Regions from separate parts of the Sporosarcina trichiuri genome, predicted to be linked through region 2. Evidence: predicted binding sites of a transcription regulator. Region 2 holds the regulator's gene; the other holds the start of a gene.

Region 1 (4,425 bases), 260 kb from region 2:
CCCCGACGATCGGTTCCATGATGAGCTGGAACGGGTAATTGAACGGTCCGATGATCAGGACAGAACCATACGGCTCCCGCTCGACCCAGCTTTTGCCCGGCTGCAGATGGATCGGGGTCTTGGCGGCCTCCGGTTCCATCCACTCATCCAAGTTCTTCAGGACGTGTTTGATGCTCGACAGGACGAATCCGATTTCCGTGACGTACGCTTCGAACGGACTCTTCCGCAGGTCCTGGTAAAGCGCCTCCTCGATAGCCTTCTCCCGCGCTTCAATGGCTTCTTTCAGCCGGTTCAGCATCGCTTTCCGGAATCCGGCAGGACGGGTTGCCCCTGTAAAATAGAACTCGTGCTGCCGCTCGATCATCCGGCTGACATCCGCGTCTGTGAAATTCATGACTGCCACCCCTTTTCCAGAATGTTTCCTCCATCTTACCGGGAACGGAGCGCCTGCGCAAAAATTCCGTACTGTCCCGACACTAATATCAAAAATCGATTCAGCTGTCAATGACTCGAAAGGTACCCTTTCGGTCCGCATAAGTTCCGACAAAATACGCAGGTTATCAGGCGGTGCCGAATCATATACTGACAATATCAGCAGGCCGGCAGCCGGACAGACGGCAGCGGGACTAATGACATGATTTTAGCGAACACGTTTTAAGCATTCCGCCGTTGGGGTAAAGACAGCATACAAGCAGCCACAACTAAAAGGAGGAACTACACATGACAGCTACAGACACTTGGTGGGAAACGATCTTCGCAGGAAACTTGGAAATCGGACTGGATAAAGCACGGATGGACGAATTGGAAGAAGAGCATTTCCTCTATTTCAGAGACGAAGAAATCGACCACGAGGCAATGAACTGATTTTGACAGCGACCTTCATGCAGGGGACCTATGTAAAAGATCCAGGTACATAAAACAGCTTTTCTTTTCGCATCACGGAAAAAGAAAAGCTGTTTTTAATTTGGATGGCATGGTGTACCGGTCAGCCGGCAGGCGCCTCGATGCTCCTCCATAAGTACAATGCCGCATAACTGAGATAAGGCGACCAATCCGGAAACCGGGCGAGGATTTCCTGCTGGGTCGGTTTTCGATCCAGGGCCCAAAGGGTTTTCAGCGCATTCTGCAATCCGACATCCGCCGCCGGGAAGAGATTCGGGCGTCCGAGACCGAACATGAGGAACCCCTGGGCCGTCCAGGGACCGATCCCCCTGAGAGCGGTCAGCGCAGAGGTCACCTCAGCATCCGTCTTGTGCCGCATCGATTCCAGATCGATCGTTCCGTCGGCAATCGCTTGCGATAGGCCGATGACATACTCAGCCTTCCGTGTGCTGAACTGCAGCTCCCGGAGATCTGCGACTGTCAGCAACGCGGTCTGCTCCGGCGGCGGAAAACGCCAGACGCCGTCCTGCTGCAACCCGTATGTTTCCATGAATCGCATCAGCAGCACATTGGCGAACGAAAGATTGAGCTGCTGGTGGATGATACTTTTCACAAGTTCCCCGTACAGCGAAAAACTCCGGATGAGCGGCGTTCCTGCATGTACCGCAAATACCGGAACCAAGTCGGTATTTGCGAAATGGGCTGCGATGCCGTCGAGCGGTTCATCAAAATGAAAAACCCATCGGATATGTGCCAGCTGTTCTCCATTCAGCAGACCGCTGATCCGGAAAGAAGGCTCCCGGACAGTACCCGTCCCCTGTACAGTGACGAGATTCCCCTCTTCCATCGGAACCCTGACAAGACGCCCCTCCAAATCGACAGCATGCACCGGGTTGCCTGCGAGCCTTGCCAGCGCACTGTCGAAGTCGTAGGGGAACTTCAAATCGATTTCCACTGCCATCGCCACTCACTCCCAAAAAGCTTCTATGACGCTACAATACCACTCTTTCCCCTTCGATAACAGGGAACAATGCGAGCACCCGGTCCATCAGGAAGGTGCGCTTCGCCTGGCGCATATGACAATATGCACGGAAAGAGACCTCCCCTGTCTGCAGCACCGTGACTGTCCGTTTCGTGCACTGCCCGTCTTTCGCCCGGTAGATCATCACCATGCGCTCCCCGTTCAGCATCGCTTTCTCAAGTTGAACCCGCACATTCGTTCGCCTCCTCTTTCTTACGAGTATACCGAATGTACGTTCGTATGTAAAGAGAGGAAGGTCAGCTATGCCGAAAGAAATTTACAGATTGCAGGCTCCGGTCAGCAATACGTTTACGAACACAAAAAAACAGACCCTAGGCATCCGGCCTAATAGGTCTGTTTTGGAGAAGTATCGTTGTTCCGACAATACTTCCGAGGGTTTGGCACCCAATGATTCCGACTGGGCTCGAACCAGCGACCTCTACCCTGTCAAGGTAGCGCTCTCCCAGCTGAGCTACGGAATCGGGATTATGCAGTTGGCTCAACCGGCAGGTGTTTGAGGTAAACTGCCTGTCGCTAAGCACATTTATGATAATACCACGAGATTTCGAATGACGCAATGCCTTTTTGCAAAATAATTTTCCGTCGGTCGTTTTTCCGCTCCTCCAGGCAGACCGGAGCATACACTGACAGTACATATATCCATATAGAGGTGATAGCGATCGTCAGTATTGATGATTTTGATTTCCTGGCAGCCGGTGAATCCGGGCAGGCCGCCAAGCTCGCCGTGTTCGGAAGTGTCGTCTCCCTGATCGGTGATGCGATAACGACATACGCAGCCGCTCTCGCAATCGAAGAACAGAAGCAGTCCCCTGATAACAGCGAATTGCTGCAGGAGATGCGGGAGCTGAAGCAGCAGCTCACCGCAATGAGCGAGGAGATGAGGCACTCGAGGGGAGCAGCGGACAGGGACCGTTCGGCAGGCAGCAATAGGCGCCTCTGAACGGTCCCCGTTTTCAATTATTTGGACAGCTCGTCAAGCGCCAGTACTTTCAGTGACAGAAGTTCCTCCGGTGTCAGCCGGCTTTCCACTTTTTGAAGAAGTTCCTGTTGTTCTGCAGCGGTCATGCCGGACTGCGCTTGTTTCTGCATCTCCGCCAGCTCACTGACGCTGAATTTCTTCAGTACTGTGCGGGTGGCCTGTTCCTTTGTCTTGATAGGCAGTTTGCTCCGGTCTGCGGTTTTTGCGTCCTGCAGATAGGACTGGACGTCCGGATTGCTGTTCAGCTCCGCTTTCACGGAATCGAGCTGTCCAGATGTTTCCAGCTGGCTGGTCACTTCATTCATCGCTTTGTCGGCCAGCCAATTGGTGCCGAAGTAATAGGCTGCGGCGATGACAATAGCAAATAGGACGAGGACAGTGAATAACCTTCTGATCCATTTCACGGGTTTGTTCCTCCTTCTTCTTCTTGTATAACCAGACGTGTACCGTACTGATTAGTTTCAAAACACCCGCCCGATACGAGTATCAGACGGGTGTTAGTCATACGGTCAGTGCTTTCTGTTTGTTCTTCGAGATCAGCTGGATCGCGAACAGGATGATGAACAGCGCTAGACCGATGAAGTCGGTGTTCGTCTCCGGATAGATGAGCATCATGCCGGTCGCCGCCGTGATGATCCGTTCAATCCAATTGAGTTTGCGGTACCAGTATCCGATCAGCGCCGCTCCGATCGCGATCATGCCGACGATGGCGGTGGCGGTCACCCATATGATCTCCCACACACTCGCATCGATCATCAGCATCGCCGGATTGAAGACGAACATATACGGGATGATGAATGCCGCAATGGCGAGTTTTGCTGACGTGACCCCGGTCTTGATCGGGTCCCCGCCCGAGATACCGGAAGCAGCGAAGGCCGCGAGCGCAACAGGCGGCGTGATGTCCGCGATGATGCCGAAGTAGAACACGAACAAGTGCGCTGAAATCGCCACGACGACCGGTACGGGTGCGTTCGGAGTATCCAGCATCAGCAGGGTGATGATCGCCGGTGCAGCGATTGTCGACGTGATGACATAGTTCGCTGTCGTCGGCGATCCCATGCCGAGAACGATTGCCGCGAACATCGTGAAGATGAGCGTCAGCAGGATATTTCCTCCGGCTGCGCTGACGAGGCCGTTCGCGAGGCTGAGCCCAAGTCCGGTTTTCACAACGACACCGACGATGATACCGGCACATGCGGTAGCCGCAGCGACGGCCAGCGCTGTACGTGCACCGTCGACAAGCGCCTGGATGATATCCTTGAAACCGAGGCGCGTCTCTTTATTGAAGGCACTGACGATCAATGTCAGCACGATACCGAGCAATGCCGCTTTCATCGTGGGGATCCCGAGCAGCAGGAACACGATGATACCGATGATCGGCAGCAGCAGGTAGATTTTTTTCAGCGTCTCTTTCCGGTTCGGAATCTCTTCAGGACGCATGCCCTGCAGGCCGACACGCTTCGCTTCGAAGTGGGTCATGATCCAGATCCCTGTGAAATACAGCAGTGCCGGGATGGCGGCT
Region 2 (4,425 bases):
CTTTCAAGTTATCTTCATGAAACTAGTTTCCTCTTTCATTGTAATGAAAAAACCGCAGGAATACAAACTGCGGTGGTCATGAGCATTTCCGGCTCAATTCAGGAATTTCCTGTTTTTTGCGTCTTTCACCTTGTCAGGCGTGACATCGTTCCCATCGGGGTCGATCACCTTCACATTTTCGATCGTATCCCTCATCGTCGAGCGGAATGTCTTCAGATATTCACTCCGCAGCTGTGACTGCTCCTTCGCCTCTTCGACCGATAATCCGGTCGTTTTCGCTTTTTTTGCAAGTTCGTTGATCCGCTTGATTTTCTTGTCTTCCAGCAATTGAATCCCTCCTGTTCGTTTCCGTCATTTTAACGTATACAATTACAGGCGGAAGTGCAACCAATCAGTCTCCATGCTCAGATGTATATTCCTGGTAACGGCGATGCACAGTGGCCTTGCTGACCTGGTGGCCGAGCCCCTTCAGGACAGACGTGATCTCTTCGAACGTCAGTCCCTTTTCCCGCAGTGAGACGATCTCCTGCACAGGCGTATCGATCCGTTCCCTGCCTTCCGCGTTCCCCTGGTTCCTCAAGTTGCGTTCAGGGCGGTATCCCGCTTCCACAGCCCGTCTCATCCCTCTTCTGATCTTTGCATTATGTAATTTGCGCTGGTACTCTTCCACGATCGCCAATATTTCGAGCAGCATCGTGTCCATCTCATTCAGTTCCAGCGGTCCGCTGTCATGATTCGTAAATACCGAAGTACCTGTCTTGGCCAGCAGATGAAGGACTGCGACACGGGCATTCCCTCTCCCGAGCCTCGTCTCATCCTGCACCAGGACGGCTCCGATACAATCGTCACGTATGAAATCGAGCAGATCGAGCAGACCTTCACGATCGAGTTCATAGCCGCTGTGCCTGTCGACGAAACTAGCCGCAGTGGTGAAGCCAAGCTCGTCCGCCAGCTTTTCAAGCTCTTCCTGCTGCCGGGAGAGCGACATTTCCTGAGTATCCTTATCTGTGCTTACACGGCAATAGATGACGCAGCGCCCTGCCTTGCCCATAGTTCACTCCTCCTCTGCGAAGACAAGCCGAACATCATCGGCCCCCTGATACGATTGTAAAGGAAGCTTGAGATCTTCTCCTGCCATGATCGCCGCTCCGTCCAGATCATTCAATGCTGCAACTTCCCTGATCCACCGGTCTGCGGGCATCTCTCCCGAGTACCGTTCTGCAAGCGCTGATAATGTATCCCCCTGGATGACCGTCACCTCGACGAATTCATTGGGAACTGAGAATTTCAGTATAAGGACGAATGTTAGGACTGTCAAAACCGCAAAAGCCCCGATGATATTTTTATTCCTATTCAAGATGGCAGCCATGAAAAAAACCCCTTTCAGAATGTACGTTCGCTTCGTTGTTTTTATTATATGCGAACAGAGGTTTGGAAGTCAACCTTGAAATTAGAACCTGTGTTTGCTATATGTACGAACACCTGTTATACTATTTTTATAGAAACAGGCCGCAGCGCTGCCAATGACTGCGAAATCAGCGAAGAGGTGAACACGTTTGAAGAAGATCTCAAAAAGGCAGGAAGACATCCTGTCATTCATTAAAGACGAAGTCCAGAAGAAGGGCTATCCGCCTTCCGTCCGTGAAATCGGTGAAGCGGTCGGTCTGGCCTCGAGTTCGACCGTCCACGGCCATCTTGCCCGGCTAGAGAGCAAGGGTCTTATCCGACGGGATCCTACAAAGCCCCGTGCGATCGAAGTTCTCGGCCAGGAAGATGCCGACGAACTCAAGACAGGTGTCGTACATGTCCCTCTTGTGGGAAAGGTCACGGCAGGACTGCCGATCACCGCAATCGAGAACATTGAAGAATATTTCCCGATTCCCGACTCGTTCGGTACTTCAGAGGACAACCTTTTCATGCTGGAGATCATGGGGGAGAGTATGATTGAAGCAGGAATCCTGAACGGCGACCGTGTCGTCGTGAAGCAGCAGCACACTGCGAGCAACGGTGAAATCGTCGTCGCGATGACTGAAGAGGATGAAGCGACAGTGAAACGTTTCTTCAAAGAGAAAGATTATTTCCGGCTGCAGCCGGAGAACTCATCGATGGATCCGATCATTGTCGAAAATGTATCGATTCTCGGCAAGGTCGTCGGCGTGTATCGTACCATCCATTGAATTAGCAAAAAACAGCACGGACGTCACGTTTTCATGGCGTCCGTGCTGTTTTTTGAGGTTTCCCCCGGCAGGCGGCAGCTTGCGCAGGCCGGCTGGCATTCCGGGAAGTTTATGAGTGCATATCGTGATTTATGATCACTTTGCTTAGTTTATGATCCCTTATCTTCCAGTGAACCTCTCTGCTCCGCTCCCGCTCCGAATACGCGGAGCGAAGCGCAGCCGGCAAATCCGATCCTTGGCTTGCTCCTTTTCTGCGCGGCCGTGTCTGCTGCAGGAACGGGGTACGGGCCGCGTACCGGCGGGTGCCGGTATGTGAAGTTATGAGCGCTTTTCGGATTTTATGATCACTTCCACGTGTTTATGAGCGGAAATCCGGATTTATGATCACTTTCCTGTTTTTATGGTCACTATTGCGGATTTATGATCACTTTTACAAATTTATGATCATTATCCCTGTTTCATGATCGTGTTCAAGATGTCGTTAGCGACCAGGACAAGTTCCGGCAGTCGCCCGGGCCTGTCACTTGATAAGACCCAGTTCCTCCAGTCGGCCGACCGCACTCAGGATGGCCGCCTTGACGTGCTCGTAGGTGAGGCCGCCCTGGACGTACGCCGTGTATGGCGGCCGGATCGGACCGTCCGCTGTCAGTTCGATGCTGGAGCCCTGGATGAACGTACCGGCCGCCATGATGACATCATCGGCATATCCCGGCATGTACGACGGCACCGGGCTGACATGGGCGTCGATCGGCGAGTTTTCCTGGATGGTCTGGCAGAATGCGATCATCTGCTCAGCGCTGGCAAATGAGACGGATTGGATCAGGTCAGTCCGCTTGGCGGAGAAATGCGGCGCTGTCTCCAGTCCATAGGAGGCGAGCATGCCCGCGGTGAACTGTGCCCCTTTGACCGCCTGGCTGACGACGTGCGGTGCCAGGAAGAAACCTTGATACATTTCACGAAGCGTGTCGAGACTCGCGCCGGCTTCCGCGCCGAGTCCCGGGGAAGTCATCCGGTAGCTGCATTTCTCGATCAGATCCGCGCGCCCGGCAATATAGCCGCCTGTACGCGCAAGACCGCCTCCCGGGTTTTTGATGAGGGACCCGGCCATGATATCGATGCCGACCTCGGTCGGTTCCAGTTCTTCTGTGAATTCACCGTAGCAGTTGTCGGTGAATAGGATGAGGCCGGGGTGCTTCGATTTGATGCGCTCCGCCATCTCCTGGATTTTGCTGATTGTGAACGACGGACGGTCTGCGTACCCGCGGGAGCGCTGGATGGCGATCATCTTTGTTTCAGGGCGGATCTGCCGCTCGACTTCGTCGAAATCGACACTGCCGTCATCCAGAAGATCGACGTGACGGTAGCTTATATTCAGATCCTTCAGCGAGCCGGTATCCTTGTCCCCTCCGGATACGATGGATTCCAGCGTGTCGTATGGTTTCCCGGTAATATAAAGAAGCTCATCACCCGGCCGCAGAATGCCGAAAAGCGTGATGGCGATGGCGTGTGTGCCTGAGATGATCTGACCGCGGACGAGACAATCCTCCGCACCGAACGTATCCGCATACACCCGTTCGAGGACTTCACGGCCTGAGTCGTCATAGCCGTATCCGGTCGAGCCATTCAGATGGAAGTCGCTGACGCGGTTGTTACGGAATGTGGCAAGCACTTTCTGCTGGTTGAACAGGGCGATCCGCTCCGTCTCCTGCGAATATGGCCGTATTTCCGTCTCTATCTTTTCTGCGCGCGCAAGGATTTCGTTGTTCAATTGCTGTATACTCATTCAGGATGCTCCATTCTTGTCCATAGATATACAATCCATTTTAGCAGTTCAGACGCCGCCGGTAAATGAATGAAGCCGGCTGGCGCAGCTGCACATTATAAGAACGGAGGCACGATTCGGTGACTTGGGACATTTTCAGTCTGATTGGGACTGCTGCTTTTGCCATCTCCGGCGCAATTGTTGCAATGGAGGAGGACTTTGATATGTTCGGGGTGTACATCCTCGGGATGGTGACCGCTTTCGGCGGAGGGACTGTGCGTAATCTGGTGATCGGCATCCCTGTTTCCGTCCTGTGGGAACAAGGTCTGTTTTTCACTGTCGCTTCCGTCCTGATCGCTGTGATCTTCTTCTTTTCCGGCTACTTGCTGAAGACCTGGAACAGATGGGGAGCGTATTTCGATGCGATCGGACTCGCGGCTTTTGCGATCCAGGGCGCCCTGATGGCTGTCCGGATGGATATGCCGC

What was found. The regulator LexA, encoded in region 2, represses DNA repair genes until DNA is damaged. The targets are predictions, from matches to a motif close to CGAACATATGTTCG.
Region 1: a site for LexA is predicted at 2,129-2,142, ahead of QWT68_RS07950 (WYL domain-containing protein). Genes of this name have one in related genera too.

What each region holds. Positions count from the first base shown of each region.
Region 1 is NZ_CP129119.1:1,505,226-1,509,650, forward strand. It holds gene QWT68_RS07935 (aldehyde dehydrogenase) at 1-394, opposite strand, end outside; gene QWT68_RS07940 (hypothetical protein) at 721-864, shown strand; gene QWT68_RS07945 (DNA-3-methyladenine glycosylase family protein) at 986-1,843, opposite strand; gene QWT68_RS07950 (WYL domain-containing protein) at 1,875-2,096, opposite strand; tRNA gene QWT68_RS07955 (tRNA-Val) at 2,313-2,385, opposite strand; gene QWT68_RS07960 (hypothetical protein) at 2,574-2,864, shown strand; gene QWT68_RS07965 (hypothetical protein) at 2,882-3,307, opposite strand; gene QWT68_RS07970 (TRAP transporter permease) at 3,405-4,425, opposite strand, start outside.
Region 2 is NZ_CP129119.1:1,245,905-1,250,329, forward strand. It holds gene QWT68_RS06640 (DUF896 domain-containing protein) at 94-327, opposite strand; gene QWT68_RS06645 (YneB family resolvase-like protein) at 392-1,051, opposite strand; gene QWT68_RS06650 (LysM peptidoglycan-binding domain-containing protein) at 1,055-1,369, opposite strand; gene lexA (transcriptional repressor LexA) at 1,557-2,177, shown strand; gene QWT68_RS06660 (methionine gamma-lyase family protein) at 2,698-3,960, opposite strand; gene QWT68_RS06665 (trimeric intracellular cation channel family protein) at 4,080-4,425, shown strand, end outside.